3 regions of the Thiomonas islandica genome follow, and region 2 is predicted to be linked to each of the others. Evidence: predicted binding sites of a transcription regulator. Region 2 holds the regulator's gene; each other region holds the start of a gene.
What was found. Region 2 encodes HrcA, which represses chaperone genes, less so after heat shock. Its sites were predicted from a motif close to TTAGCACTCNNNNNNNNNGAGTGCTAA; they were not measured.
Positions count from the first base shown of each region.

Region 1: the regulator HrcA is predicted to act here: its motif matches at 9,069-9,095, upstream of rpoH (RNA polymerase sigma factor RpoH).
Region 3: the regulator HrcA is predicted to act here: its motif matches at 2,602-2,628, upstream of ACZ47F_RS01580 (co-chaperone GroES).

Region 1 is NZ_AP042391.1:421,774-432,242, forward strand. It holds gene alaS (alanine--tRNA ligase) at 1-1,109, opposite strand, end outside; gene ACZ47F_RS01975 (NAD-dependent succinate-semialdehyde dehydrogenase) at 1,243-2,736, shown strand; gene ACZ47F_RS01980 (histone deacetylase family protein) at 2,891-3,820, opposite strand; gene ACZ47F_RS01985 (AAA family ATPase) at 3,915-4,838, shown strand; gene ACZ47F_RS01990 (DUF58 domain-containing protein) at 4,857-5,957, shown strand; gene ACZ47F_RS01995 (transglutaminase TgpA family protein) at 5,954-8,035, shown strand; gene rpoH (RNA polymerase sigma factor RpoH) at 8,128-9,036, opposite strand; gene ACZ47F_RS02005 (hypothetical protein) at 9,217-9,594, shown strand; gene ACZ47F_RS02010 (TolC family protein) at 9,688-10,469, shown strand, end outside.
Region 2 is NZ_AP042391.1:1,024,450-1,034,918, reverse strand. It holds gene recN (DNA repair protein RecN) at 1-368, opposite strand, end outside; gene ACZ47F_RS04950 (NAD kinase) at 391-1,284, opposite strand; gene hrcA (heat-inducible transcriptional repressor HrcA) at 1,382-2,401, shown strand; gene ACZ47F_RS04940 (universal stress protein) at 2,435-2,860, opposite strand; gene ACZ47F_RS04935 (hypothetical protein) at 2,955-3,254, opposite strand; gene ACZ47F_RS04930 (cold-shock protein) at 3,446-3,649, opposite strand; gene ACZ47F_RS04925 (monovalent cation:proton antiporter family protein) at 4,087-6,066, shown strand; gene ruvB (Holliday junction branch migration DNA helicase RuvB) at 6,107-7,168, shown strand; gene ACZ47F_RS04915 (DUF3443 family protein) at 7,162-8,388, opposite strand; gene ACZ47F_RS04910 (DUF2844 domain-containing protein) at 8,416-8,901, opposite strand; gene ACZ47F_RS04905 (histidine phosphatase family protein) at 9,017-9,667, opposite strand; gene ACZ47F_RS04900 (acyloxyacyl hydrolase) at 9,740-10,294, opposite strand; gene ACZ47F_RS04895 (DHA2 family efflux MFS transporter permease subunit) at 10,341-10,469, opposite strand, start outside.
Region 3 is NZ_AP042391.1:329,086-339,554, forward strand. It holds gene ACZ47F_RS01570 (group II intron maturase-specific domain-containing protein) at 1-291, opposite strand, end outside; gene groL (chaperonin GroEL) at 482-2,119, opposite strand; gene ACZ47F_RS01580 (co-chaperone GroES) at 2,174-2,464, opposite strand; gene ACZ47F_RS01585 (FAD-binding oxidoreductase) at 2,789-4,195, opposite strand; gene ACZ47F_RS01590 (cob(I)yrinic acid a,c-diamide adenosyltransferase) at 4,271-4,861, shown strand; gene ACZ47F_RS01595 (efflux RND transporter periplasmic adaptor subunit) at 4,984-6,273, shown strand; gene ACZ47F_RS01600 (efflux RND transporter permease subunit) at 6,462-9,635, shown strand; gene ACZ47F_RS01605 (efflux RND transporter permease subunit) at 9,632-10,469, shown strand, end outside.

The DNA.
Region 1 (10,469 bases), 600 kb from region 2:
GGTACCAGCCGGTGAAAGAACGGGGCGCGCACGCCGAGCTTGTAGCCATGCCGGATGGCGCGGCGCACAATGCGACGCAGCACATAGCCGCGGCCCTCGTTGCCCGGAATCACGCCGTCGACGATAAGAAAGCTGCAGGCGCGGATGTGGTCGGCGATGACCTTGAGCGAGGCGTGCGCCAGATCGCTGCAGCCGGTCTCGCGCGCGGCGGCGCGGATCAGCGCCCGGAACAGGTCGATGTCGTAATTGCTGTGCACGCCCTGCAGCACCGCGGCGATACGCTCCAGCCCCATGCCGGTGTCGACGCAGGGCTTGGGCAGCGGCTTTTGCCGGTAAATGGCGAGCTTGTAGCCGCTGCCGTCCTTATTGATCTGGCCGATGCCGCCGTCGCGCTCGACCTCTGCCTTGCGTGCCTGCGCCTGCGCCTCGGTGTCGAAGCGTTCGTCGCCGGCGTGGAAGCGCTCGAACTGCATGAACACCAGGTTCCAGATCTCGATGTAGCGGTCGCCGTCGGCCTCGGGTGAGCCCGGTGGCCCGCCCCAGACCTCGGGGCCGTGGTCGTAGAAGATTTCGCTGCACGGGCCGCAGGGGCCGGTGTCGGCCATCTGCCAGAAGTTGTCCGAGGCGTAGCGCGCGCCCTTGTTGTCGCCAATGCGCACGATGCGCTCGCGCGGCACGCCGACTTCGCTCGCCCAGATGTCGTAAGCCTCGTCGTCCTCGGCATAGACCGTGACCCAGAGCTTGTCCGCCGGGAGTTTGTAGACCGTGGTCAGCAGCTCCCAGGCATACCGGATCGCCTCACGCTTGAAATAGTCGCCGAAGCTGAAATTGCCCAGCATCTCGAAAAAGGTGTGATGCCGTGCGGTGTAGCCGACGTTTTCCAGATCGTTATGCTTGCCGCCGGCGCGCACGCAGCGCTGCGCCGTGGTGGCGCGGGTGTAGGGACGCTGATCCTGGCCGAGAAACACGTCCTTGAACTGCACCATGCCGGAGTTGGTAAACAGCAGCGTGGGGTCGTTGCTTGGCACCAGAGACGACGACGCCACGCGGGTGGAGCCTTTCGACTCGAAATAGGCCAGAAATTTTTCGCGGATGTCGGAGACGTTCATGGGGGAGTCGGTGGCTGGTGCGCTGGCGCGAAACTGGCTCTGGCGCGCCGCAGTGCAAAGGGCTAGATTTTAGGGCTTGCGCGGCTGCTGCACCGCGCGCTCACCTTTGCTGTTCACACCCACCATGACCGCCATGAACCGGCCCGCCAATCCCCTCTGCCTGCTCAAAGACCCCTCCCTGCTCAAGACGCTGGCCTACATCGACGGCACCTGGATCGATTCCGCCCGCCGCTTTGCGGTCACCGACCCGGCGACCAACGCCGAACTGGCACGGGTGCCCGCACTGGAGCCGATGCACGCGCAGCTGGCGATCGACGCCGCAGACGCCGCCTGGCCCGCCTGGCGTGCGCGCACGGCCAAGGAGCGCGCCGCCATTCTGCGCAGGTGGTTCGACTTGCTGGTGGCCAACGCGGACGATCTGGCCCGACTGATGACCGCCGAGCAGGGCAAACCGCTGGCAGAAGCCAAGGGCGAGGTGCTCTACGGTGCCAGCTTCGTCGAATGGTTCGCCGAAGAGGCCAAGCGCGTCTACGGCGAGACCATCCCCAGCCCCGATGCCACCAAGCGCCTGCTGGTGCTCAAGCAGCCCGTGGGCGTGTGCGCCGCGATCACGCCGTGGAATTTCCCGCTGGCGATGATCACCCGCAAGGTGGCTCCGGCGCTGGCCGCAGGCTGCCCAGTGGTCATCAAGCCGGCCGAGCAGACCCCGCTGACCGCGCTGGCCGCTGCCGAACTGGCGCACCGCGCCGGCATGCCGCGCGGCGTGCTCAATGTGTTGACCGCAGACGTGCAGGGCTCGATCGAGATCGGCAAGCTGCTGTGCGCATCAAAGGTGGTGCGGCACCTGTCGTTCACCGGATCGACCGAGGTCGGGCGCATCCTGATGGCGCAATCGGCGCCGACCATCAAGAAACTGTCGCTCGAACTCGGCGGCAACGCGCCGTTCATCGTGTTCGACGACGCCGATCTCGACTCGGCGATCGCCGGCGCGATGGCGAGCAAGTACCGCAATTCCGGCCAGACCTGCGTCTGCGCCAACCGGCTGTATGTGCAGGACGGTATCTACGACCGCTTCGTCGACCGTCTGGCGCAGGCCGTCAGCAGCCTGAAAGTGGGCGATGGCTTCGAGGAAGGTGTCAACCTCGGCCCACTGATCGACGACCAGGCGCTGGCCAAGGTAGAAAAGCACATCAGCGACGCCACCGCCAAAGGCGCGCGCATGGTGGTGGGCGGCAAGCGCATCGACAGCAGCCCCAACGCCGGCCGGTTCTTCCAGCCCACGGTGCTGGCCGATGTGACTGCAGACATGCTGTGCGCCAGAGAAGAAACCTTCGGCCCGGTCGCCCCGGTGTTCCGCTTCAAGACCGAGCAAGAGGCCATCGCCGCAGCCAACGCCACCGAATTCGGTCTAGCTGCCTATTTCTTCAGCCGCGACGTGGGCCGCATTTTCCGCGTGACCGAGGCGCTGGAATACGGCATGGTGGGCATCAACACCGGTCTGATGTCCAACGAGGTTGCACCCTTCGGTGGCGTCAAGCAATCCGGCCTCGGCCGCGAAGGTTCGCGCCACGGCATCGATGAGTATGTGGAGATGAAATATCTCTGCCTCGGCGATCTGGACAAATAACAGGCCGTTGAAAAACGTCGCGAGGATGGCCAGATGCAAGGCGCACGGCGCGCAGCGACCGAGACATATCAAATAGATAGGCGAGGCAGCGAGCACCGTGCAACGCCGCAGATGGCTCACCGCAGTAGTTTTTCAACGGCCTGATAACGCAGCCTCAGTCCAGCCCGGCAAGTACCCGCACATGCTCGGCCACGCTGCGGCCCAGGGCGCTGAGGTTGTAGCCGCCTTCCAGGCACGAGACGATGCGGCCTTCGCACTGGGCTTGGGCAAAGTCCACCAGCGCGCGGGTGATCCAGGCATAGTCGGCTTCGACCAGGCCCATCTGGCCCAGGTCGTCTTCGCGGTGGGCGTCGAAACCGGCGCTGATGAACAGCATCTGCGGGGCAAAATCGCGCAGGCGCGGCAGCCATTGTTCTGCGACGATACGGCGCACCGCATCGCCCTTGGTGTAAGCAGGCACCGGCACGTTGAGCATGTTCGGCTCGGCGCCCAGGCCGGTGTAGGGATAGAACGGGTGCTGGAAAAAACTGACCATCAGCGCCCGCGTGTCGCCGCGAAAGATGTCCGCGGTGCCGTTGCCGTGGTGAACGTCGAAATCGACGATGGCCACGCGCTCAAGGCCGCGCACATCCAAGGCATGCCGGGCGGCGATCGCCACGTTGCCGAGAAAGCAAAAACCCATGGCCCGGTCGCGGGTGGCATGATGACCGGGCGGGCGGATGGAGCAGAAGGCGTTGTGCAGATGGCCGTCGATCACGGCGTCAGTGGCGCTGATCGCTGCACCGGCGGCCCGCAGCGCGGCCTGCCAGGTGTGCGGATTCATCAGGGTGTCGGAATCGATCCACTCGTAGCCCTCGTCGAAATCGCCGCGCTGCTCGAGTGTGCTGACGTAGAGCGCGGAGTGCGCACGTTCCAGGGCCTCGCGCGTCGCCAGCGGCACGTCGTCATGGCGCTCCAGCCACGGGGCGATCTGCGCGGCGATCAGCCGGTCTTCGATCGCGGCGAGGCGCTGCGGACATTCGGGGTGGCCTGCGCCCATTTCGTGCAGGCTGCAGTCGGCATGGGTGTAGAAGCCGGTGATCATGGTGGGTCTTGTCTCCTACGTCATGCCCCCGAAACCAGGGGGATCAGGTCGCCCTCGTAGCATAGTGCGCTGACACCCCTTCGCCTGCGCGCACGTGAAACCCGACATCCTGCCCAGTCTGATCGACCAGCTCGACACCATCATCCAGGGCAAGCGCCCGCAACTGGAACTCGCCGTGTGCTGCTTGCTCGCCAGCGGCCATCTGCTGATCGAGGATCTGCCCGGCGTGGGCAAGACGACGCTGGCGCATGCGCTTGCCGCGGCGCTGCGCCTGCACTATGCCCGCGCCCAGTTCACCGCCGATCTGATGCCGGGCGATCTGCTGGGCGTCTCGGTGTTCGACCGCAACCGCAGCGAGTTCGTGTTCCACCCGGGTCCGGTGTTCTCGCAGGTGCTGCTGGCTGATGAGATCAACCGCGCCGGCCCGAAGGTGCAGAGTGCGCTGCTCGAAGCGATGGAGGAGCGCCAAGTCAGCGTGGACGGCCTGACACGCAGGCTGCCCGAGCCGTTTTTCGTCATCGCCACGCAGAACCCGTTCGATCAGCTCGGCACCTACGCTTTGCCCGAGTCGCAGCTCGACCGCTTCCTGCTGTGCATCTCACTGGGCTATCCCAGCCGCGCCGCCGAGCGCGCGCTGCTCGAAGGCCGCGACCGGCGGGAGCTGATCGCCGAACTGCGCCCCGTGCTCAGCCCCGAGGGGCTGATCGCGCTGCAGCGGCAGGCGCAGTCGGTCCACGCCGCCCCGGCGCTGCTCGACTATCTGCAGGAATTGTTGGCGCAGACGCGCAATGGCCGCTGGTTCGTCGAGGGCCTGAGCCCGCGTGCCGGTCTGGGGCTGCTGCGCGCAGCGCGCGCCTGGGCATTGCTGCAGCAGCGCGATTACCTGATTCCGGACGATGTGCAGCAGGTCCTTCCCGCAGTTGCCGGGCACCGACTGCGCACCCTGGACAGCCCGGTGGTCAACCGCGTGGCCTCGCTGCAGGCGGTGCAGTCGCTGCTGCAGCAGGTGCCGGTATAGGTCTGCCACGCCGCCGCCATGTCCACCTCGGTCGATTCCACCGTGCCTGGGCGGGCTGCTGCTGCGTCGGCGCGCACCGGCAATGCCTGGTCGCGGCGCTTCGATGCCTGGGCCGCATCGCGCCACCCCGCCGGTGCCAGCACACGGCTGACGCATCGCAATGTCTACATCCTGCCCACCCGCGTCGGCTGGTTCTTTGGCGTCTTGCTGCTGGTGTTACTCGTACTGAGCATCAACTACCAGCTCAACCTCGGCTACCTGCTGACCTTCCTGCTCGCCGGCAGCGGCATGATGGCCATGCATGTCACCCACAACAATCTGCGCGGCCTGCATCTCACCGCCCGGCCACCCGAAGTGCTGGTGCATCAGGGCCAGAGTGCGCGGCTGGGTCTGCTGCTGCAAGGGGGCACGCGCGAGCGCTGGGGACTGGCGCTGCGGCCCGATGGCGCGGTGCTGCGTCCGCCCACGCCCGGCGCCCCGCGAGGCAGGCGCGCCAAGGCGGCAGTCGTGCCCTCCCCCTGGCTCTACACCGACTGCCCGCGCGAGGACGACACTCTGGTGACGCTGAGCTGGACGCCGCCGCAGCGCGGCCTGCTGCCCTGGCCTTTGCTCACCATCGAGAGCAACTACCCGCTGGGCGTGTGGACTGCGTGGAGCCGCTGGCGGCCGCAGGGCGAGCTGCTGGTGCTGCCGGCAGTGGAATACCCTGCGCCGCCATTGCCGCCCGCCCGCCCCACTCCCGGCAGCGGCCCAGCGCTGGCGCGCGGCGGCAGTGAAACCGACGGCGTGCGTGCCTACCGCAGCGGTGACTCCATGCGCCATGTGCTTTGGAAAAAATTTGCCCGCAGCGATGAACTGGTCAGCCGCGACACCGCGCAGCCGCAGGCACAGGCCGAGCTGTGGCTGGACTTCGCCGCCCTGCCAGCGGCCCTCGACACCGAGGCGCGGCTGTCGCGGCTGTGCGCCTGGGTGCTGGCCGCAGACCGCGCCGGTCTGCCCTATGGCCTGATACTGGGCAACCAGCGCATCGCCCCGACCACCGGCGCCGCGCACCGCCAGCGCTGTCTGCGCCTGCTGGCGCTGCACCCCGGCCCGTTGCGGGCGGGCAGCCGCACATGAACACCGTGCCCGTGTCGCGCCGCGCGCTGCAGGCCCGCCTGCAGCAGCGCATCGATGCGCTGCCGCGCGATGCCCGCGACACCTTGTTTCTGCTCGCGGTGTCGCTGCTGCTGATGCTGCCGCTGTTCCTGCACCTGCCGCTGTGGACCAGTGCCCTGGTGGTCGCGCTGCTGGCGTGGCGGGCAGTGCTGGCCTGGCGCGGCGCGCCACTGCCGCGGCGCTGGGTGCTGGCGTTGATTTTGTTCGCATCCGCCGCGCTCACGCTGTGGGAATTTCACACCGTGGTCGGGCGCAATGCCGGGGTTGCGCTGCTGTGCGTGCTGCTCGGTCTCAAGTCGCTGGAAATGCGCTCGCGGCGTGATGCGCATGTTCTGTTCTTTCTCGGCTTTTTCACCATCGCAGCCAATTTTCTGTTCTCGCAGTCGCTCAGCACCGCGCTGGTCATGGTGCTGGCGACCTGGGGGATGCTCGCCGCGTTGGTCAACGCCAATCTGCCCGCCGGGCGCCCGCCACTGCGCCAGCCGCTGTTGACCGCACTGCGCATGATGGCGCTGGGTACTCCGGCAATGATTGCGCTGTTCATGGTGTTCCCGCGTTTTTCCGCGCCGCTGTGGGCGCTGCCGCAAAGCAGCGCGCAGGTGATCACCGGTCTGTCGGGCAGTATGTCGCCGGGACAGATCGCCGAACTCGCGCGCGATGATTCGGTGGCCTTCCGCGTGGTGTTCGACAGCCCGCGCCCACCCGACCGGCTGCTGTACTGGCGCGGCCCGGTGCTGTCCCGCCTCGAGGACGGCGTGTGGCTGCCCGACCCGCACCAGCGCGACCGCGCCACCCTCACCCCGCCGACCGAGTTGCGGTTCAGCGGCCCGCCAGTGCGCTACACCGTCACCCTACAGCCCACGCAGCAACCCTTCGTCTTCGCCCTGGACGCCCCGATGGCCGCGCCCCGGATCGACGGCTATCGAGTGCAATGGCTGCCCGATCTGCAACTGGTCACCGGTCGGCCGCTCGACCATCTGACGCGCTATACCGTCGAGTCATCCCCGCAGTTCCGTTACGGCCCGCAGCAGTTCACTGCGGCGCTGCGCGCGGACGAGGCGCTGCCCGCCGGATACGACCCGCGCAGTGTCACGCTGGGGCGCAAGCTTGCCGCGCAGGCCCGCGCTGCCGGGCAGGACGGCAGTTTCGTCGCGCAGGCGCTGCTGTCCATGTTCCGCAGCCAGCCCTTTCGCTACACCCTCAACCCCGGCACCTATGGCCGCCGCGACGGCGTGGACCAGTTTCTGTTCGACCGCCGTGCGGGGTTTTGCGAGCACTACGCGCAGGCCTTTGTCGTGGTCATGCGCGCAGCCGGCATTCCGGCACGCATCGTCACCGGCTATCAGGGCGGGCGCTACAACCCGATCGACGGCACCTGGGTGGTGCGCCAGAGCGATGCCCACGCTTGGGCCGAATACTGGCTGCCAGAGCGTGGCTGGGTCCGCGCCGATCCCACCGCCGCGGTCGACCCGGCGCGCATCGACCGCAGCGGCGCCACACTGGCCGGGCGCGAGCCGCTGCTCGGCATGGCCGCACTCGGCCCGCGCGACGCCGCGTTCATCCTGCAACTGCGCAACCGCTGGGACGCGCTGAACAACGCCTGGAACCAATGGGTGTTGAACTACGGCAGCAACCGCCAGCAGGATCTGCTACGCAAGCTCGGTCTGCAGCAGCCCGACACGGCCACCCTGGCCGCACTGGCGATTGCCGCGCTGGTGGTGGCCACTGCGGTGCTTGGTGCGCTGCTGGCGCTGGAACGCCGCCGGACCGATCCGTGGACGCAGACCTACGCCCTGCTGCGAGTGAAGCTGCAACAGGCCGGGATCGACAGCACTGGATCGACCCCGCCGCGCGCGCTGGCGCGCCGTCTGCAGAGCCTGCGCCCGGATGCGAGCGCACTGCCGCCGCAGTCGGTGCAGACCGCGATTGCGCTACTGCTGCAGCTCGAACGCTGGCGCTACGCGGCAGACCGCACCCCGCACCAGCGCAAGGCGCGCTGGGCCGAGCTGCGCAGCGCGGTGCGGGCCTGGCGTGCCTGATGAGGCAGCTGCGCCAGCCCCGGCGACGATTCACCCGGACACACAAAAGCCCGTCGCAAGACGGGCTGTGCAGCACGGGGCTTGCGCGGACATCAGGCGAATGCCGCGAGCGACTTGCGCATCTTTTTCATTGCCGCCGCCTCGATCTGGCGGATACGCTCGGCCGATACGCCATACTCCGCTGCAAGGTCGTGCAGCGTCTTACCCCCGCTGCCGTCGTCGGCCACGTTGAGCCAGCGCTGCTCGACGATGGCCCGGCTGCGCGGATCGAGCTGGTCGAGCGCAGCCTCCAAACCTTCGACCTGCAGCCGGTCGTGGCTGCGCGCCTCGAGCACGGCCATCGGCTCCTGAGTGGTGTCGGCCAGATACGCGATCGGCGCGAAGTTTTCTTCTCCGTCCTCGACCGTGGGATCGAGCGCAATATCGGCACCGCCCATGCGGCTTTCCATCTCGATCACATCCTCACGCTTGACCGACAGCTGCCGCGCCATGTCGTCGATCTGCGCGTCGTTCATGCCACCGCTGGCGGTTTTCATCGAGCGCAGGTTGAAGAACAGCTTGCGCTGCGCTTTGGTGGTCGCCACCTTGACCAGCCGCCAGTTGCGCAGGATGTATTCGTGGATCTCGGCTTTGATCCAGTGCAGGGCGTAGCTCACCAGCCGCACGCCGTGCGCGGGATCGAAGCGTTTGACCGCTTTCATCAGGCCGATATTGCCCTCCTGGATCAGGTCGGCATGCGGCAGGCCATAGCCTAGGTATTGTCGCGCGGTGGACACCACCAGTCTCAGGTGCGACAGCACCAGCTTGGCAGCCGCGTCCTTGTCGCCCTGCTCGCGCCAGCGGCGCGCCAGGCGGGTTTCTTCCTCGGCGCTGAGCATCGGCAGGCGGTTGACTGCGCTGATGTAAGCATCGAGATTGCCCAGGCTGGGCAGGGTGAGCGGAAATGCGCCATCGACCTGAGCCGGGCGCAGGGCAAACGCGGCGGACGGTGTTTGGGTCATGGTTGAATTCCTTTCTCGAATCATGGTCAATTTTAGCACTCCCGGGTGGAGAGTGCTAAAGCCAAAAAGTTCCGCAAACCGCAGGACGACCTGCCGATGTCGCGCGATTTTTCGCGCACAAAGCGGGTCTGTCAGCCCATGATGCCACCAGAATCTGAAACTAGGGTTAGACTTGCGTCAATGTCTCGCATTGTGCGTCCTATCCTGATTCTGCTGCTCGCCCTGCTGCCGCTGCGCGGCTGGGCGCAGGCGGGCATGGTCGTGAGCGATTGCACCGCTGGCGTCGCAGCAGCAGTGGTGCAGCAACAGGAACATGCGTCTGCACCGGCCGACATGGACGCGATGGACATGGGGCACACCGCCTGCCACGACCCGGCCGGCGGTAACTGTTCCGCGCACGATCACCAGCACTGCGTGATCTGCCATTTGGCCGTCGGCCAGCCACCGGGCGTCAGCCTGCTGCTGGCCAGCGCGGTGCAACATCCTTGCCCGCAGGCGGCAAACACCGCCTGGCACAGCGCCGACCCGCGCACCCTGCAGCGTCCTCCCAGAGCCTGACCCGCGTTCGATCTCCGGTCGCAGCGCCTCCAACCGGCGGTGCTGCATCTCGCTTTGCCGCGCGTGGTCGCGGCTCGAATGAGGTGTCCTCTGATGTCCAACAACCCCCTTGCGTGCCCGCCAGCGCTGCGGCTGGGCGCGCTGGCAACTTGTGCCCTGCTGGCGGCATGCGCGCCACTGCAAACCCGGCAGACGCTGCGGGCTGCCAATCAGCTGACCGAACCCCACACTGGCGTTGCGCTGCAGCTTGCACGCGATGAGGCCGAGCGCGCGCAGGCGCAGGCGCGCATCGATACGCTGCTGTCCAAGCCGCTCGGCGCGGACGATGCGGTGCGCGTCGCGCTGCTGGGCAGCCCGGCGCTGCAAGCGCTGCTGGCGCAGGCGCAGGCCGACTCCGCCGCCTCGACGCAAAGCGCGCGGCTGGCCAATCCACGGTTGGCCTTCGAGCGCCTGTTAATCGGCGGTGGCGGGGTCGAGATCACGCGCTCGCTGAGCCTCGGCCTGCTCGACCTGCTCACGCAACCGACACGCGCGCGCCTGGACGCCGCGCGGCAGCAGCAAATCCGCCTGCAACTGGCGCGCGCCGTGCTGCAGACCGCCACACAGGCGCGACTGGCCTGGGTGCGCGCGGTCGCCGCGCAGGAGATCGCCGCGTACGCGCGCGACGCGCACGACGCCGCGCAGGCGACAGCGACGCTGGCTACGCGGATGCAACAGGCCGGCAACTTCACCAAGCTCGACGCAGCGCAGCAGGCGCTGTTTGCCGCAGACACCCGACTGCGGCTCGAGCGCGCCGAGCTTGCCGCGCAACAGGCGCGCGAGGCGCTGGTGCGCGCGCTGGGCCTGTCGCCCGCGCAGGCGGCGTACCTGACCCT
Region 2 (10,469 bases):
ATCATCTCGCCTGCGGCCTTGAGCTGCGCTGCGGTGGCCGGGCTGCCGTTGATAAAGCCGCGCGACCTACCCTGCGCGTCGATCACCCGACGCAGCAGCACGCTGTCGCCCTCGACCGAGAAGCCCTGATCCTCTAGCCAGGCGGCCAGGCGCGGATTCAGGCTGAACTCGGCGCCGATCTCGGCGCGCGCTGCGCCGCTGCGCACCACCCCGCTGTCGGCACGCTCGCCCAACGCGAGCTTCAGCGCGTCGATCAGGATGGACTTACCCGCGCCGGTCTCTCCGGTGAGCACGGTGAATCCCGGGCCCAGATCGATGTCGAGCGCGGGGACGATGACAAAGTCGCGCAGGTGCAGGTGCAGCAGCATGGTTCAGGCAGCGCGCAGCGGTTCAGGACTCATCGGGGATCTCGTGCCAGTGCAGCTTTTTGCGCAGGGTGGAAAAGTAGCTCCACCCCGGCGGGTGCAGGAACACACAACGAAACGGTGCCTGGCTGACGCGGATGCGGTCGCCGCCGATCAGCTCGGCATAGCTCTGCATGTCGAAATTCACGCTCACGTCGCGCGAGGTGACCACCTCGATCACGATCTGCGCCCCACCCGGCAACACGATGGGCCGGTTCGACAGTGTGTGCGGCGCAATCGGCACCAGCACCACACCATCCACGCGCGGATGCAGGATGGGGCCATAGGCCGACAGCGCATACGCCGTGGAGCCGGTGGGCGTGGCGACGATCAGGCCGTCGGCCCGCTGCACATACATGAAGCGGCCATCCACCTCGACCTTCAACTCCACCAGCCCCGACGCGCCGTTGCGGTTGACCACCACATCGTTGACTGCAATCGCCTGGAAAATGGACTGCCCGCCGCGTTCCACAGCGCCGCTGAGCATGGCGCGCTCCTCGCGCTCGAACGCCCCGGCCAGCAGCCCGTCGATCGCCTCTTCCCAGGCGCTGTCGGCAATGTCGGTCATGAAGCCCAGCCGTCCGGCGTTGATGCCCACCAGCGGCACATTCAGCGGAGCGAGCCTGCGGGCTGCGCCCAGCATGGTGCCGTCACCGCCCAGCACCACCGCCACCCAGCCGCCCCGCGCGGTACGCTCGGCCAGCTCGCTGCCGCGTAGCACCGGATACGGCAGATCGGTGTGCTGCGCGGTCAGCTCGCCCACCCACACCTCCACCCCGGCGCTGGCGAGCCGCGCAGCGATGTCGCCCAGCAGGCGCTGCGCCTGCGGCACCTGATGCTTGCCGATCAGCAAGACCTGCTGGAACGCGGTTCTGGACATGGCTCGGAAGGAGAGTGCGCAGCGGCAAATTACAGCACAGCCGCATGATCGCCCGCGCGCCAATGCGCGCCAACCCCGTGCTGCCTAAAATTGCGGCATGGACGAACGCTCCCGCGTGCTGCTCAAAACCCTGATCGAGCACTACATTGCCGACGGCCAGCCCGTGGGCTCGCGCACCCTGTCGCGCACCTGCGGGCTGGAGCTGTCTGCGGCCACCATCCGCAATGTCATGGCCGATCTGGAGGACATGGGGCTGATCACCAGCCCGCATACCTCGGCCGGACGCGTGCCCACCCCGCGTGGCTACCGGGTGTTCGTCGATGCAATGCTCACCGCCCAGCCGCCCGCGCAGGCCGAGTTTTTGCAGCACACCCTGCAACAGTCGCTCGATGCCGCCCCGCCGCAGCAGGTCATGGCGCGCGCGGCGCAGCTCATGTCCAGCCTGTCGCACTTCGTCGGTGTGGTGCTCGCACCGCAACGCAGCGACGCCTTCCGGCACATCGAATTTCTGCGGCTGAGCGAGCACCGCATCCTGCTCATCATCGTCAGTCCCGAGGGCGATGTGCAAAACCGCATGCTGCACTGGCCGCAGCCGCTGACCCAGAGCGAACTCAACACCGCCACCAACTACCTCAACACCCACTTCTCCGGCATGCGCTTCGAACAGGTGGCGCAAAAGCTCGGCAGCGAGGTCGAACACCTGCGCGCCGAACTGGTCGCGCTGATGCAGACCGGCGTGGAAGTCGGCAGCCAGGCGCTGAGCCAGGCGCAGGACCAGGTGGTGATCGCCGGGCAACAGCAGCTGCTGGGACTGGATGATCTGGCCGGAAAGATCGACAAACTGCGGCAACTGTTCGACCTGTTCGAGCAAAAGGCCCAGTTGCTCAAGCTGATGGACGCCTCGGCCAAGGCCGACGGCGTACGCATCTACATCGGCGGCGAAAGCGAGGCCGTGCCATTCGAAGAACTCTCGGTCATTACCGCACCCTATGCGACAGACGGCAAGGTCGTCGGCACCCTCGGCGTCATCGGCCCCACCCGCATGGCCTATGACCGCATGATCCAGATCGTGGACATCACCGCCAAACTGGTGGGCAATGCGCTGAGCCAGCGCTGAGCGCCGAGCGGCTTCGCCCAAGGCAACGTCCGATTACCGCACCAGCAATACCGGCACAGTCGTAGATGCCACCACCTTGCTCGCCACCGAGCCCATCACAAACCCTTTGAGCGCCGAATGGCCGTGCGTGCCCATGATGAGCAGGTCGGGCTGCAGACGGGTCACCTCGGCGGCGATCTGCTCGGCCGGATCGCCCACCACAAAGCGGGACTCAAACGCCAGTCCGGCCTGCTTCAGCGCATCTTCAGCAGGCGCAAGCGCCTGCGCGCTGACGTCGCGGTAATAGTCGTCCAGCGTCGCCTTGCTCAGTTGCGCCCGCGCCAGCGGCGTGCCAATCGGCAAGACGACGGTCAACAAAGTGATCTGCGGCGCGGCTCGGTATAGCCGAACATGCTGCACCAACACCTGCACCGCGCGCGTGGTGTAGCTGGAACCGTCCACCGGTAAAACGATGTGCATGGAACAACCTCCCTGGACAGGCATGATGCCAGAAACACCGCGCCGCCACGACGCATACGCAACGCCGGCATCGAAATAGGGGGCGCCGACCATCCTAGTCGATCCCCCTCCCACACCACCCGGCATGCGGGTCCGCACCGGGCGGTTCGAGTCGTTGAGGTGATGACAGGCGTGGCACGCCGAGCCGCTCGAAGGATGCGTTGTTCAGCACACGATGTATTTCCGACCGGCTGGCACGCCACCAGTGCCGGCCGTGGCCGGCGATTTTCGCAGCCAGATCCTTGCTTGCACCGAGAGCGCGCAACTCACGCAACAGGGTGGTGCCACGCCGCCAGCGCTTCCATTGCAGCGCGCGCAACCTTCGTCGCAGCCATTCGTCCAGAGAGCGAAACACCTTCGGTGTCTGCGCCAGCTGGAAATATGCCTTCCAACTCCCCACGGTCGGTCACCCTTGCGCAGTTGCGCTTGGCTTCGCTCGCTGTGGTCAGCTCGCGGAGGGACTTGCACCCTCAAGAGGGCGCCCATGCTGGGGGCACAAAAAAACCGCGGCCGAGGCCGCGGTTTTTATTGCGAAGGACGGCGAAATCAGATCGCGGTCACGTTCGAGGCCTGCAGGCCCTTGGGGCCTTGCTTGACTTCGAACTGCACACGCTGATTTTCAGCCAGGGTTTTGAAGCCGTTACCCTGGATTTCGCTGAAATGCACGAACAGGTCGGCATTGCCGCCATCCTGCGCGATGAAGCCGAAGCCCTTGCTTTCGTTGAACCATTTGACAGAGCCAGTTTGCATAGCCATTTTTCAATTCCTTAAAAAGTCAGTGAGCTGCGCAGCAACATGCCAGCGCAGTGCAGAAACACGCCAGAAATCACTTGGGGAATTCAATCAGGCCGCAAACCGCTGCGGAACAACGGATTGGGATTTGACGATTTTCTTCAAAACGACCTACTTTTGCGTTTACTACGAAACACAGTGTACTCGATTTTTCGAACGCGTGCCGGTTGATCTTGATCGCAGGGCGCAGGCCGGGCGTGATTTATGCTTGTCGGCCTGAAAAGTTGTGAAGATTTCGTCGCGAGCGGCCAGTCGCCCATGCGCAGGCGCACAAGGCCCGGGCAGATCAACCAGATCGGCCAGACCAGAGCACCGCGCTTTGCGGCCAGCGGGCCGCGCAGCAGAAAGATTCACAACTTCCAAGACAGACTCGCACCCAGCCCTTCTGCCGCCAGATGACCGGCCTTGAACTCACCTTGCTCTACCTTGTTGCCGCAGTGATCGGCGTGGCCGTGTTTCGCGCCTTGTCGATGCCGCCGATGCTGGGGTACCTGGCGGTGGGTGTGGTGATCGGGCCCAACACCCTCGCGCTGGCGGGCGACCTGACCGGGCTGCAGCATCTGGCCGAATTCGGCGTGGTGTTCCTGATGTTTTCCATCGGGCTGGAGTTCAGTCTGGGGCAGCTCAAAGCGATGCGCTCACTGGTGTTCGGGCTGGGTGCGACGCAGGTGGGTGCGGCGATGGCGGCAACCGTGATCGGCAGCATCGGCATCAGCCTGGCACTGGGGCCGATCGGGGCGCATCCGCTCAGCGCAGGGGTGGCCATCGGCGGCGCGTTCGCCATGTCCTCGACCGCGATCGTGGTCAAGCTGCTATCCGAACGCATCGAGCTCGACTCGGAGCATGGGCGCCACATCATCGGTGTGCTGCTGTTCCAGGACCTGGCGGTGGTGCCGCTGCTCATCCTGATTCCGGCGCTGGCCTCGCACAGCGCCGATCTGCCGCGGCTGCTGAGTCTTGCGGCGGTGAAGGCGGCGCTGGTGCTGGCGGTCATCCTGCTGGCCGGCGGGCGGCTGTTGCAGCCCTGGCTGCGCATCGTGGTCAAGCGCAAGTCGGACGAGCTGTTCATGCTCAATCTGCTGCTGCTCACGCTCGGCCTGGCCTGGATCACTGAGCTGGCCGGGCTGTCGCTGGCGCTTGGCGCGTTCCTGGCCGGCATGCTGATCGCCGAGACGCCGTACAAGGCGCAGGTGGAGGCCGACATCCGGCCGTTTCGCGACGTGCTGCTCGGGCTGTTTTTCATCACTATCGGCATGCTGCTCGACTGGCGGCTGGTGCTAGCGCAGTGGTGGCTGGTGCTGCTGCTGGCAGTGCTGCCGCCGCTGTTCAAGGCGGCGCTGGTGTTCGGCATCGAGCGCCTGCGCAAGTCGCCGCCCGGACTGTCGCTGCGTGTGGCGCTGTGGCTGGCACCTGCGGGGGAGTTCGGCATCGTGCTGCTCAACATTGCATCGAACAACCGGCTGATTCCGCCCGAAGTGCTCAATCCGGTGCTGGCGGCAATGGTCATCTCCATGCTCTACACCCCGCTGCTGGGACAGTACATCGACCGCATCGTGCTCAAAGTCTCGTCGGCGGACTGGATGCTGGCATCGCTGCAGCTCACCGACATCGCGCGCAGCAGCATTGCTGCGCAGAACCATGTCATCATCTGTGGCTTTGGCCGCTGCGGGCAAAACCTGGCGCGGCTGCTCGATACCGAGCACATCCCGCACATCGCGCTCGACCTCGATCCGGACCGGGTGGCTCAGACCCGGTCCGCTGGACAGAACGTGCTGTACGGCGACTCCACACGGCTGGCCACGCTGCAGGCCGCGGGGTTGCAGCGGGCCAGCGCCGTGGTCATCACCTATGTGCAGACCCAGTCGGCGCTGCGTATCCTGCAGCTCATCCGCACGCATGCGCCGCATGTGCCGGTGGTGGTGCGCACACTGGACGACGGCCCGCTGGAAGAACTGCGCCAGGCTGGCGCGACCGAAGTGGTGCCTGAGGTGCTCGAGGGCTCGCTGATGCTGGCCTCGCACACCCTGGCGCTGGTGGGCGTGCCGTTGCCGCGCGTGCTCAAGCGGGTGCGGCATGCGCGTGCCGCTCGCTACAGCCTGCTGCGCGACTGGTTTCACGGCAGCGACGATGCCTCACTCGACGATGCCGACCAACCCCGGCTGCAGTCGGTGACGCTCACCGCCGAGGCCGCCGCCGTGGGCAAAACGCTGGGCACGGTCAGCCGCGAAGGCGCACGGGTGACGCAGGTGCGGCGCAGCGATGGTCAGGTGCTCAAGCCCACGCCCTCACTGCAGCTGCGCGAAGGCGATACCGTGGTGCTCTCGGGGCTGCCCGATGCGCTAGCCGTGGCCGAGGAGGCGCTGCTGCGCGGATGACTTATGCTGTGCACAATCCCAGTTTTCCGCCACCCTCGCCGTGCCCATTCAACCTGATGCCTTTGCCCCTGCCTCGGCGCGGCTGATCGATGCCGCGCCGGTGTCGCCGCAAGAAGCGGTGGTCGAGCGCGCGCTGCGGCCGCAGCAGCTCGACGACTATGTCGGCCAGACCCGGGTGCGCGAGCAGCTCGACATTTTCATCGGCGCGGCGCGCAAGCGCGCCGAAGCGCTCGACCATGTGCTGCTGTTCGGCCCGCCCGGGCTGGGCAAGACCACGCTGGCGCACATCGTCGCGCGGGAAATGGGCGTGAACCTGCGCTCGACCTCCGGCCCGGTGCTCGAGCGCGCCGGCGACCTGGCCGCGCTGCTGACCAACCTCGAGCGCAACGATGTGCTTTTCATCGACGAAATCCACCGCCTCTCGCCCGTGGTCGAAGAAATCCTGTACCCGGCACTCGAGGACTATCAGATCGACATCCTGATCGGCGAAGGGCCGGGCGCACGCAGTGTGAAAATCGACCTGCAGCCCTTCACTCTGGTGGGCGCAACCACGCGAGCGGGCATGCTGACCAACCCGCTGCGCGATCGTTTCGGCATCGTCGCGCGGCTGGAGTTCTACACCACCGAGGAGCTGCGGCGCATCGTGCTGCGTTCGGCGGATCTGCTGGGGGCGATGATCGAACCCGATGGCGCCGAGGAAATCGCGCGGCGTGCCCGCGGTACGCCGCGCATCGCCAACCGCTTGCTGCGGCGCGTGCGCGATTACGCCGAGGTCAAGGCCGCCGGACGCATCTCCGCCGCGGTGGCCGATGCGGCGCTGAAAATGCTCGACGTCGATCCGCTTGGCCTGGATGTGATGGACCGCAAGTTGCTCGAAGCCGTGGTGCACCGCTTCGACGGTGGCCCGGTGGGGCTGGACAATCTGGCTGCGGCAATCGGCGAGGAGCGCGACACCATCGAGGATGTGATCGAGCCCTATCTCATCCAGCAGGGCTATTTGCAGCGCACCCCGCGTGGACGCATCGCCACCGCGGCCACCTACGCCCACCTGGGCCTGGCTGCGCCACCTCGCCCGGGCGGCGATCTGTTCGGCGGTCAGTAGAGCAGGTAGCCGTTGGGCGCGCTGGTGTTGGTGCCCTCCAGCCCAGTGGCGATCGCACGGCCGTAGAAATACGGCAGGCCGAGATCGACCAGTCCAGCGATCGCCGCCGGGCCGCCGAGCGCAGGCAGCGCAGCGTTTTGCGTGGCGAACATGGCCTTGGCGTCGCCGATGTAGATCGGCTGCATGCTGCCGTACACGCCGCTTGCGGTCTGAAGCTGCACCGTGCCGTTCAGGGTCGTGCTCGGGCAGTAAAACCCGTTGGAACAGGTGGGAACGCCGGAAAGATCGAGGTAAAAAGCGTTCGAGCCGCTGTCGACAAATCCGGTTTGCACCACACCGGAGAGGCTCAGTTTGAGGTTGCCTTGCGAATCTAGCGGATACAGCTGCGCTGCGGTCAGGGTGTTGTTGCTCTGCGTACCAATGCCGAAGGTCAGCGTCCCATCGGCGCTTGGCGCCCCATTGGGTAGCGGCACGGCAGGCAGTTGCAGGATGCTGCCGTTGTTGTCGGTGGCAAACGCGGCAACCGGGTTGATGCCCTGCTGCGCCAGCGCGGCGGTGGTCAGGCTGCAATTGCCGTTGCTACAGGTGTAGTAGAAGCCGCTGCGGGTGCTTTGGGCGCAGACCTGGCCGCAGTCGTACTTGAAATTGCTGATGCCCAGGATGCCGTTGGCAATGCCGGCGAAGCTGCTCGCAAAATCGACCCCCTGTCCCGCGCACGCGGCCGGCGCAGCAGGCAGGCCGGGGTCGTTCATCAACTGGATCGGCACCGCGGTGCTGGTGGCTTTGCCGCCGATGCGAATCGTTGCCTGACGCATGCTGCCCCAGGCGTAGCCCGAGGCGAACTGCGCACAGGCGGCGAGTTGCCCGCCGGTGGTTGCGCTGATCATCGGCAGCGCCGTTTGCATCTGCGCAGTGAGCGCCGAGGCGAACAGCCGCAGCCCGGACGATCCGGTGTCGATGAGCACATCGCGCACCGTCTGACAAACGCCGGAGGGCGCGCAGATGGTCACATCGACATACGGCGTGTTAGCCGTCAGCGTAGTGTTGTTCGACGCCAACTGGCGGATGCTGATGGGGACGACGTTGCCTGGGATGCTGATGGGGACGACGTTGCCTGCCGAGGTGGCAGACGACCCGCCGCCACAGGCAGACAGCAGCAGCGCGGTGACGAACACGAGCCAGCGGGAGGCAGTCAGGGATCGGCTGAGCAAGAGCATCATGGCGACTCGGCGATGGCTGATGGACGATCAGGGCTGCAGGCGGGACGGGTCGAACCCGGCAGGCACGAGCGAGGGCACCCAGGCCACACCGAAAAAACCGCGCATGCGCCCCGCGCTGTGCACCACGATGTCGCCGCCCTTGACCAGCGACAGGTTGAGCTGCGGGGCCTGGGCCTGGGCCGCGCGCAGATAGGGCGCGAAGTAATTGCCGAGCAACTGCTGCAGATCGGGCTTGAACGGCCCCTTCCAGGTGATGGCGAACACGGTGCCGGCCGCGTTGGCATATTCGGTGACCGTGACGCCCTGTGCGGTTTGCACGGTCTGCATCTGTACACCGGACGAGCTTGCGCTTGCGCCGGATGCGGCCTGCGCGACAAAGCGCCGCACCTGCGCGACCGGCTGGCCGTCTTTTGTTGCCTCGGCCAGCGGCCGCCCCAGACCGGCGTGCGCCGCAGTGCCAGGCAAGGCGAGCAGGAGACCAAGGGCAAGCAGGGAAGGGCGAAGGGCAGTCATGGCCGAAGTGCAACGCATGGCGATCGCATGAGTCTACCCAAGACCCGTGACCGTCGGACAGCGTGGCAGGCCAGGGCGGTCGTCGCACCCGAACCCGAGCGCACGGCGCAGGCGTTCACTGCACACCCTCTTCGAGGCTGCGGTCCAGATGCGCGGTGTCGCCCCAGCCCACCAGGGTAAGCTGGCCCTGGGCGTAGAGCAGGCGGTTGAGCGCGGCGTTGCGCAGCTCGAAGCTGCGCGGGGCCTGCAGTTCCTGCCCGGTGGCGGCGCGGTAGAACGCGTCGAGCACGCCGCCATGCGCCGCAATGACGATCAGCTGGCCTGGATGGCGCGCGGCAATACGCAGCAGCGCCTGTTGGGCGCGCGCCGCAAAGGCCCGCAGCGTTTCGCCGCCCGGCGCGGCAAAGTCGGGGTCGCGCTGGCGCCAGCGGGCGCACAGTTCGGGATGCAGCGGCTCCAGCGCAGCAAAGCTGTGCCCTTCGAACTGGCCGAAGCAGCGCTCGCGCAGCGCGGGGTCGCGGATGACTGGCAGGCCATGCAGCGCGGCGATGGCCTCGGCGGTCTGCCAGGCGCGCTGCAGATCGCTGGCGTAGACCGCGGCCACCGCCTCATCAGCCAAGGCCCGCGCAGCCAGACTCGCCTGCTCCAACCCGCGGGCGTTGAGCGGGATGTCGGTATGGCCCTGGATGCGCGCCGCGGCGTTCCAGTCGGTCTCGCCATGACGCAGGGCGATGATGCGGGTGGGCTCGGGCGGGCTGTGTGGCATGGGGCGCATTGTGCCGCAGCACGGCCGCGCGGCTGGCGGGCTGCGGGGCCGGTGTCCCGATCGCGGGGGCGCTCAGAAACGGTAGCCGATGTGCAGCTGCAAGTAATCCTGCCCCGGGTTCGGGCGCTTGATGTCGGCATTCGAGTAATGGGTGAAACGCGCGCCCAGCGTCCACGGCGTGCCGTCGATGCGGTGCAGCAGACCGATCGAATCGCCAAACTGGTACGCGGTGGAAATGCGTTTGGCGCCCAGGGTGGTGCCGGAAAACAGGTTGGCGCCGATGCCGAATTCGAGCGCGGTCTGAGGCGCAAACCACCAGCGCGCGATCGGAGTCAGCCCGACATGCACGAGATGGCGTTGACCGGGGCCGGACGACGCACTGACCTGCCCTGCCGAGGCCTCGAGCACGGCATCGAGCGTGCTGTGCGCAAGTGGCCTGCTCCACAGCGGCGCGGTCTGCACCGCCAGCGTGAGGTTCTGGTAGCCCCGGCCCGCCGCTCCCCACAGCGCACCGAGCTCGGCGGCCTGTGCGCCGGCGTTGCACAGCACAGCCAGCAGCGCAGCCGTTGCGATGCCCTGCCGGACGAACGGCGCGGTCAGCAGTCGGGGGTGGGAACGTCGTGGCATCTTGACCTCTTGTCGGGTTGCATGAGAGAAGGAAGAAGGCGAGTGGTCAGTGCGCGCCGGCTGCGGCCTCACCGCCTGCGTTGCCGCCCTTGACCGGTCGGATGAACCACACCAGGGCGATCATCGCCAGAAACAGCCATGCACTCAGACGAAACATGTCATCCACCGCTAGGGT
Region 3 (10,469 bases), 700 kb from region 2:
GAGTCGTTGAGGTGATGACAGGCGTGGCACGCCGAGCCGCTCGAAGGATGCGTTGTTCAGCACACGATGTATTTCCGACCGGCTGGCACGCCACCAGTACCGGCCGTGGCCGGCGATTTTCGCAGCCAGATCCTTGCTTGCACCGAGAGCGCGCAACTCACGGAACAGGGTGGTGCCACGCCGCCAGCGCTTCCATTGCAGCGCGCGCAACCTTCGTCGCAGCCATTCGTCCAGAGAGCGAAACACCTTCGGTGTCTGCGCCAGCTGGAAATATGCCTTCCAACTCCCCACGGTCGGTCACCCTTGCGCAGTTGCGCTTGGCTTCGCTCGCTGTGGTCAGCGGAGGGACTTGCACCCTCAAGAGGGCGCCCATGCTGGGGGCACAAAAAAAAGCCTGCCATCCTTGCGGGTGGCAGGCTTGGCACCGCCCGACTAGCCAAGGCAGGTCGGGCGAGCGCGACGCAGACGGTACAGCCTGGGTTTACATGTCCATGCCCATGCCGCCCATACCGCCGGCGCCGGCCGCAGCGGGGGCTTCTTCCTTCGGCGCTTCTGCGACCATGCACTCGGTGGTGAGCATCAGGCCGGCAACCGACGCAGCGTTTTGCAGCGCTGTACGGGTGACCTTGGTCGGATCGAGAATGCCCATCTCGAGCATGTCGCCGTAGGTATCGTTGGCGGCGTTGAAGCCGAAATTGCCCTTGCCTTCGAGCACCTTGTTGATCACCACGCTGGGTTCGCCACCGGCGTTGGCAACGATTTCACGCAGCGGCTGCTCGATGGCGCGCAGCACGATCTTGATGCCGGCGTCCTGGTCGTGATTGGCACCCTTGATCTCGCCCAGGGCCTGACGCGCACGCAGTAGCGCCACACCACCACCGGCGACGATGCCCTCTTCCACCGCAGCGCGGGTGGCATGCAGGGCGTCTTCGACGCGGGCTTTCTTCTCCTTCATCTCGACTTCGGTGGCCGCGCCAACCTTGATCACAGCCACGCCACCGGCGAGCTTGGCCACGCGCTCTTGCAGTTTTTCGCGGTCGTAGTCGGAAGTGGCTTCCTCGATCTGCACACGAATCTGCTTGACGCGCGCCTCGATGTCGGCGGCCTTGCCGGCACCATCGATGATGATGGTGTTTTCCTTGCCCACCTCGACGCGCTTGGCCTGACCCAGATCGGCCAGCGTGACCTTCTCGAGCGACAGACCCACTTCTTCGGCGATGACCTTGCCGCCGGTGAGGATGGCGATGTCCTCGAGCATGGCCTTGCGACGATCACCAAAGCCCGGGGCCTTGACCGCCACGGTCTTGAGAATGCCGCGGATGCTGTTGACCACCAGCGTGGCCAGCGCTTCGCCTTCCACGTCTTCGGCAATGATCAGCAGCGGACGGCTGGCCTTGGCCACTTGCTCGAGCGCGGGCAGCAGATCACGGATGTTGGAGATCTTCTTGTCGTGCAGCAGGATGTAGGGGTTTTCGAGCACCGCCACCTGCTTGTCCTGGTTGTTGATGAAGTAGGGCGAGAGGTAGCCGCGGTCGAACTGCATGCCCTCAACGATGTCGAGCTCATTCTCCAGGCTCTTGCCGTCTTCGACGGTGATCACCCCTTCCTTACCCACCTTGTCCATCGCCTCGGCGATGATCTTGCCCACGCTCTCGTCGCTGTTGGCCGAGATCGAGCCGACCTGCGCAATTTCCTTGCTGCTGGAGCAGGGCTTGGAGGCCTTCTTCAACTCTTCGACCAGGGCCGCCACGGCCTTGTCGATGCCGCGCTTGAGATCCATCGGGTTCATCCCGGCGGTCACGTACTTCATGCCCTCGCGCACGATGGACTGCGCCAGCACGGTGGCAGTGGTGGTGCCGTCACCGGCGTTGTCGCTGGTCTTGGAGGCGACTTCCTTGACCATCTGCGCGCCCATGTTTTGCAGCTTGTCCTTGAGCTCGATTTCCTTGGCCACGGACACACCGTCCTTGGTCACGGTGGGGGCGCCAAAGGAGCGCTCGAGCACCACGTTGCGGCCCTTCGGGCCCAATGTCACCTTGACCGCATTGGCCAGGATATTCACGCCCTCGACCATGCGGGCCCGGGCGTCAGAGCCAAAAATCACGTCTTTTGCAGCCATTGAAATTCTCCGTAAATGTCAGTTGAAGCGAGAATGCGAATCAGGCGGTGCCGATTACTTTTCGATCACGGCCATCAGGTCGTCTTCGCGCATCACCATCAGCTCGTCGCCGTCCACCTTGACGGTCTGGCCGGCATACTTGCCGAACAGCACGCGGTCGCCCACCTTGACCGCCATGGGAACCAGCTTGCCCGAGTCGTCGTGCTTGCCCGGGCCCACGGCCAGCACTTCACCCTGATCCGGCTTTTCCGCCGCGGTGCCCGGGATCACGATGCCGGAAGCGGTAGTGGTTTCTTGTTCGACACGCTTGACCACGACACGGTCATGCAGAGGACGCAATTTCATGCAAATCTCCTGAAGTTTGTGAAAAACCGGGCACCAGCGCGGTGCCGATCGACCGACCGCTGCAGGAACATCCCGAGCCTGCCGGCCACTGAACACCTTGAAGCGGCCAACACCGGCACCCAAGAAAGCCGCCGTTGTTAGCACTCACCTTCAACGAGTGCCAATTATAGGGACGACCTCCAGACTTTCAAGGGCGCACCTCCGCCATCGCCCCCTGCGCTACGCCCAACCCCGCAACCCACCACGGCAAAACTGCAACCAAACGAACCAGTTTGCCGTTCGTCGGCCAAATTCGACCGTTCGTCGGGAGTGCGCCTCGATGCGCTACGCAAAGATCTTCCCCGGATTGAGGATGCCCTTGGGATCGAGTGCGTGCTTGAGGGTGCGCATCAGGTCGAGGGCGGCGTCGCCGGCTTCTTCGCGCAGGAAATCCTGCTTGTGCAGGCCGATGCCGTGTTCGCCGCTGCAGGTGCCGCCCAGGGCGAGCGCGCGGCGCACCAACCGGGCGTTGAGCGCCTCGGCGAGTTCGCGCTCCTCGGGTTTGGTGGGGTCGATCAGGTAGCCGATGTGGTAGTTGCCGTCGCCCACATGGCCGACGACGAAGTAGGGCAGCCCGGCGGCTTCGGCCTCGGTGATGGTGGCGTTGATGCTCTCGGCCAGGCGGGAGATGGGCACGCAGGTATCGGTGGTGACGCAGCGGCAACCGGGTTTCATCTGCAGCGCGGACAGATAGGCGTGGTGCCGTGCTTTCCACAGCCGGCTGCGCTCCTCGGGGGTGTCGGCCCAGGCGAAATCGCCGCCCTGATGTTCGGCGGCGATAGCCTGCACCGCCTGCGTCTGCTCGCGCACCCCGGCGGGCGAACCGTGGAATTCCATGAGCAGCAGCGGCTTTTCGGACAGGTTCAGATGGTCGTGGGCATTGACCGCACGCACCGCGCCAGCGTCCATCAGCTCGCAGCGGGCGATGGGAATGCCGGCCTGGATGATGGCGATGGTGCAGTCCACCGCCTGCGCCACGCCGGGGAAGGAGCACACCGCCGCGGCCACGGCCTCGGGCTGCGGGTACAGGCGCACGGTGACTTCGGTGATGATGCCCAGCGTGCCTTCGCTGCCGACCATCAGCCGGGTCAGGTCGTAACCCGCGCTGCTCTTGCGCGCCCGGGTGCCGGTGCGCACCACGCGGCCGTCGGCCAGGACCACGGTCAGCGCCAGCACGTTCTCGCGCATGGTGCCGTAGCGCACTGCGTTGGTACCGGAGGCGCGGGTGGCGGTCATGCCGCCCAGGGTGGCGTCGGCGCCGGGGTCGATCGGGAAAAACAGCCCGGTGTGGCGCAGTGCGTCGTTGAGTTGCAGCCGCGTCACCCCGGCCTGCACCGTGGCCAGCATATCGGCCGCGGCGATGTCGAGCACCCGGTTCATGCGAGTGAGATCGAGGCTGATGCCGCCCTGCACCGCAAGCAGCTGGCCTTCGAGAGAGGAGCCAGCGCCAAAGGCGATGACCGGGTAATCGAACGCTGCGGCGAGCTTGACCGCGTCGGCCACGTCCTGCGTGCTCTGGCAATAGATCACCGCCGCAGGCGGCGGCGCGTCAAAGGGCGACTCGTCGCGCCCATGCTGCTGGCGCACCGCCAACGCGGTCGAGCACTGCGCGCCGAAACGCGCGACCAGGGCGTCGAGGAGTCCGGGCGGAACGGGGCGGGAGAAAATCTTCGGCGTGAGTGAGGCATTCATGGCGGCAGTCCTTGCAAACGCGGGGGCTTGGCGGTTTGGGCAAGAATACGCCGTTCACGCACTGGAGACGCACTGATGGGTCACCGCCTCACCGCCATTTCCACCCGCACCGGCGATGCGGGCACTACCGGGCTGGGAGACGGCTCGCGCTGCCTGAAGAACGCCGCGCGCATTCACGCGCTGGGCGAGGTAGACGAACTCAATTCCCACCTCGGGCTGCTGCGCAGCATGGGACTGCCCGATGCCATCGACGCCCTGCTCGGGCAGGTGCAGCATGACCTGTTCGACCTCGGCGGCGAGCTGTCGGTGCCGGGGATGACCCTGCTCAAGCCGCAACAGGTGGCTGCGCTCGACGCCGCGCTGGCGGAATACAACGGCAAGCTGCCGCCGCTGGCCGAGTTCATCCTGCCCGGCGGCACGCCGGCGGCGTCACAGGCGCACATCTGCCGCACCGTGGCGCGGCGCGCCGAGCGGGCAGTGGTTGCGGTAGCCCATGAGGCAGACCCGTCCGCTGCTGACGCAGCCCCGGCGCTGCGCGGCGAACTGCTGCAATACCTCAACCGCCTGTCCGACCTGCTGTTCGTGCTGGCGCGCACCTTGAACCGTGCCGGAGATGCCGCCAGCACCGAGGTCTACTGGAAGCACGAGCGCCAGCCTAGGGCCTGAAGCATGCCGCACCGCTTGCGCGCCCGACACATTTGTTCACGCCACCTGCACACGACGTTCATGTCGCGCTGGCAGGATGTGTCGCCCCCTCCTCCTATCCATCTCTGCCTGAGCATCTGCCCATGACCGCGCAACGCGACCCCGCCCGCAACCGCCCCGCCCCTCACGCGCGCCGCTGGCTGTGGATCGTCCTGGTCGTGGCGCTGGTTGCTGCTGCCGGCCCGGCGCTGGTCGGCGTCGACCGCCCTGTGCAGGCGCAAATACGCGGCGGCCCCGGTGGCATGAGCAAGGAGCAGATGCCGCCGCAGCCGGTTACCGCCGCGGTGGCACGTACACAGGCGGTGCCGGTGTGGCTGACCGCGCTGGGCACGGTCACGCCGCGCAGTTATGTGAACGTGATGCCGCGCGTGCCTGGACTGCTGCAAAGCGTGTATTACAGACAAGGCCAGATGGTCAAGGCGGGGCAGTTGCTCGCGCAGATCGACCCGCGCCCGTTTCGCATCGCAGTCGAGCAGGCCAGGGCGCAGGTGGAGCAGACCCAGGCGCAGCTCAGCGGCGCACAAGCCGATCTGCAGCGCTATGAAACCCTGCTGCAGCAGGATTCGATCTCGGCGCAGCAGGTGTCGGATCAGCGCACCACCGTGGCCCAGCTCAAGGCTACCCTCGACGCCAACAAGGCCGCGCTGGCCAATGCCGAACTGCAACTGAGCTGGACCCGCATCACCGCGCCGGTCTCCGGCCTGGTTGGGCTGCGGCCGGTGGATGCCGGCAACATGGTCACCACCTCGGGGGCGGTCGGCAGCAACACCAGTACCGGCACCAACTCGGCGTCGCCGGTGGCCACCATTGCGCAGGTACAACCGGTGGACGTGACCTTCGCGCTGCCGCAGCAGAACATCGCTGAAGTGGTCGGCCAGCTCATGGCCGGCAAGACCCTGCCCACCCAGGCCTGGGATGCGCGCAACACCCGGCTGCTCGAAACCGGCAAGCTGGTCGCAGCCGACAACCAGATCAACCCGGCTACCGGCACGCTCAATCTGCGTGCCGAGTTCACCAATAAGGACCTGACCCTGTTTCCCAACCAGTTCGTCAATGTGCGTCTGCTGGTACGCACCATTGCCGACGCGGTCGTGGTGCCGACCACCGCGATCGGCATCGGCGCACCCGGCAGCTATGTCTATGTGATCGGCGCGGACGGCAAGGTCAAGATGCGCGTGGTCAAGACCGGCGTGGCGCTCGACAACCTCACGCAGATCACCAGCGGCCTGCAGCCCGGCGAGCGCGTGGTCACCGACGGGCTGGACCGGCTGCGCGACGGCCGCACGGTGAAGGTGGTGCAAGCCGCGGGCAATGGCAGCCAAAACGCCGCGCACGCGCCAGCGCACAAGCCCGCAGCCAGCGGAGCGCGCTGACCATGGGCGCGTCACAGGAGGACAAATCGACCCCTGCCCAACCTTCCCCGCCCGCGAGGAGAGGGCAGGAAGGCGACGCGCCTGCGCCTGCCCCACCGCACGAGGGAGGCTGGGAGGATGCATCGCCCGAAAACCGCCCTAGCCCCTCGCGGCTGTTCATCCTGCGGCCCATTGCCACCACCTTGCTGATGATCGCGGTGCTGGTGGCCGGGTTCGTCGGCTACCGGCTGCTGCCGCAGGCAGCTCTGCCGGAGGTGGACTATCCCACCATTCAGGTCACCACCCTCTACCCCGGCGCCAGTCCGGATGTGATGACTTCGTCGGTCACCGCGCCGCTAGAGCAGCAGTTCGGGCAGATGCCGGGGCTGGCGCAGATGTGGTCGGTGAGTTCAGGTGGCGCCTCGGTCATCACCCTGCGTTTCGATCTGTCGCTGTCGCTTGGCGTGGCCGAGCAGGAGGTGCAGGCCGCGATCAACGCGGCGAGCAATCTGCTGCCATCCGACCTGCCGCAGCCGCCGATCTATGCCAAGGTCAACCCGGCCGACGCGCCGGTCATCACCCTGGGCATCACCTCGTCCACCCTGCCGCTGACCACGCTGTACGACCTGGCCGACACGCGGCTGAGCCAGAAGCTCTCGCAGGTCTCGGGCGTGGGCCTGGTCACGCTGTCGGGCGGACATAAACCCGCCATTCGCGTGACGGTCAACGGCCCGGCGCTGGCCGCACTCGGCCTGAGCATGGACAGCATTCGCACCGCGATTGTCGGAGCAAATGTCAACAGCCCCAAGGGCAGCATCAGCGGCAGCCAGCAAGCGTTCAGCATCGACGCCAATGACCAGTTGCAGTCGCCACAGCAATACCGCGACATGATCATCGCCTACTCCGGCGGCGCGCCGGTGCGGCTGGGCGACGTGGCCACCATCAGCACGGGCGCCGAAAACGCCTGGCAGGCGGCAATGGTCAACGGTAAGCCGGGCATCGTGATCAATGTGCAGCGCCAGCCGGGTGCGAACGTGATCGCCGTGGTCGATGCGATCCACAAGTTGCTGCCCAGCCTGCAAAACCAGCTGCCGGCGGCTGCCCAGCTCACCGTGCTGTCCGACCGCACCGTGACCATCCGCGCGGCCATTGCCGATGTGCAGTTCGAGCTGCTTCTGGCAGTGCTGCTGGTGGTGCTGGTGATCTTTGTCTTTTTGCGCAGCGTGCGCGCCACCTTCATTCCGGCCACCGCGGTGCCGCTGGCGCTGGTGGGCACCTTCGGCGCGATGTATCTGTGCGGCTTTTCGATCAACACCCTCACGCTGATGGCGCTGACCATTGCCACCGGCTTCGTGGTGGACGACGCCATTGTGATGATCGAGAACATCTCGCGCTACATCGAACAGGGCGAGCGGCCGCTGCAGGCCGCGCTCAAAGGCGCGGGGCAGATCGGCTTCACCATCATCACCCTGACCTTCTCGCTCATTGCGGTGCTCATTCCGCTGCTGTTCATGGGCGATGTGGTCGGGCGGCTGTTCCGCGAGTTCGCCATCACCCTGGCGGTGGCCATCGTCATCTCGGCGGCGGTATCGCTGACCTTCACGCCCATGCTCTGCGCGCGGCTGCTGCGGCACAAGCCCGAAGCCCAGCAGGGCCGGCTGTTCCGCGCCACCGGGCAGGCGTTCGATCGGCTGTCGGCCGCCTACACCCGCGCGCTGCGCTGGGTGCTGCGGCACCAGCCGCTGGTGCTGCTGCTGGCCGTGGGCACGCTGGTGCTCACCGTGCTGCTGTATGTGCTCATCCCCAAGGGCTTCTTTCCGGTGCAAGATACCGGCATGATCCAGGCCACCACCGTGGCGCCGCAGGACGTGTCGTTCCACTCGATGGCAGCGCGCCAGCAGGCGCTGGTCGATGCGTTACTCGAGGATCCGGCGGTGGCCTCGGTGTCGTCTGTCATCGGCATCGACGGGGTGAACACCACCATGAACACCGGACGGCTGCTGATCAACCTCAAGCCGCTGGCCGGGCGCCCGCGGGTGCAGGCCGTGATCGACCGGCTCGACGCCCGCGCCGCGCAGGTGCAGGGCATCGCCGCGTATCTGCAGCCGGTGCAGGACCTGACCATCAACGACATCGCCAGCCGCTACCCCTACCAGTTCAGCCTGTCGGCGAGCAGCACCGCCGAACTCTCCCGCGCCAACAATGCACTGATGCAGCGCCTGAAGACGCTGTCGCAGCTCTCGGGCGTGACCAGCGATCTGCAGGACCAGGGCCTGCAGGCCTATGTGGACGTGGACCGCAGCGTGGCCGCGCGGCTGGGTATCACCATGAGCGCGATCGACAGCGCGCTGTACAACGCCTTCGGTCAGCGGCTGATCTCGACCATCTTCACCCAGTCGGCGCAGTACCGGGTGGTGCTCGGGCTGGAAGGGGCGCACGGTGCGACGTCTGCCACCCCACTCCAACCTTCCCCGCCAGCGGGGAGGGAGCAGGAGATCGGCAGTGTGCTGCGTGCGTTCAATGACATTTACCTGAGCACCAGCACCGGGCGGGCGGTGCCGCTGTTGAGCCTCGCCACCATTACGCAGCGGCCCACGGCGCTGGCGATCGATCATCTCGGCCAGTTCCCGGCGACGCTCATTTCCTTTCAGCTCGCGCCCGGGGTGTCACTCGGAGAGGCGGTGGATGCGATCCAGCAGGCAGCCCGGCAGGCTGCGCTGCCGGCTTCGAGCGTCCTTACGTTCCAGGGCGCGGCCAGCGCCTTTCAGGCGGCGCTGTCCAACCAGCTCTGGCTGCTGCTGGCGGCAGTGGCCACCATGTACATCGTGCTCGGGGTGCTGTACGAGAGCTACATCCACCCGATCACCATTCTGTCTACCCTGCCGTCGGCGGGCATCGGCGCACTGCTAGCGCTGATGGGCACGGGGCACGACCTCACGGTGGTCGCGATCATCGGCATCATCCTGCTCATCGGCATCGTGCAGAAGAACGCGATTCTGATGGTGGACTTTGCGCTGGACGCGCAGCGCAACCAGGGCCTGCCCGCCGAGGAAGCCATGCTGCAGGCCGCGCACCTGCGGCTGCGGCCGATTCTGATGACCACCTTCGCTGCACTGTTCGGCGCAGTGCCGCTGGCACTGGGCACTGGCATGGGCGCGGAGCTGCGGCAGCCGCTGGGCATTGCCATCGTCGGCGGGCTGCTGGTGTCGCAGGTGCTCACCCTGTTCACCACGCCGGTGATCTATCTGGCGTTCGACCGGCTCAGCCGCCGGGTGAGCGCATGGCGCAAACGGCACATCCCCCTGCCTGCCTCCCCCACAGGCGGGGGAGATGAAGTCACTGCCTCCCCAGGTGTCGACAGGGACGAGGAGGGAAGGCGGTGAACCCGTCTGCGCTGTTCATCCGCCGCCCGGTCGCCACCAGCCTGCTGGCGCTGGCGGTGTTGCTGGCCGGGCTGATCGCGTTGCGGCAACTGCCGGTCTCGCCGCTGCCGCAGGTGGACTTTCCGACCATCGTGGTCAATGCCAGCATGGCCGGGGCCAGCCCGCAGGTGATGGCCGCCACCGTGGCCATGCCGCTGGAGCGCAGCCTGGGCACCATTGCCGGGATCACGCAGATGACCTCGAGCAGTTCGCTCGGCTCGACCCGCGTGATCCTGCAGTTCGATCTATCCAAAAACATCAACGACGCCGCACGCGAAGTGCAGGCCGCGATCAACGCTGCCAGGCCGCTGCTGCCCAGCGGGCTGACCGGCAACCCGACCTATCGCAAGGTCAACCCGGCGGATGCGCCGATCATGATCCTGTCGCTCACCTCTAAGACGCTGTCGCGCGGGCAGATGTTCGACGCGGGCTCGACCATTCTGGCGCAGAAGATTTCGCAGATTCCGGGCATCGGACAGGTGACCGTGGGCGGCGCGGCGCTGCCCGCGGTGCGTGTGGAACTGGACCTGCCGCGCATCAACGGCATGGGACTGAGTCTGGAGCAGGTGCGCCAGGCGATCGCCACGGCCAATGTCGACACCCCCAAGGGCGCGATCGACAACGCGGTGCACCGCTGGCTGGTCGGCGCCAACGACCAGATCTTCACCCCGGCGCAATATCGGCGCCTGGTCGTCGCATATCGCAACGGCGCGCCAGTGCGGCTGGATGAGATCGCCAACGTCTTCGAGGGCCTGCAGAACGATCGCAACCTCGGCCTGGCCAACGGCGAGCCTT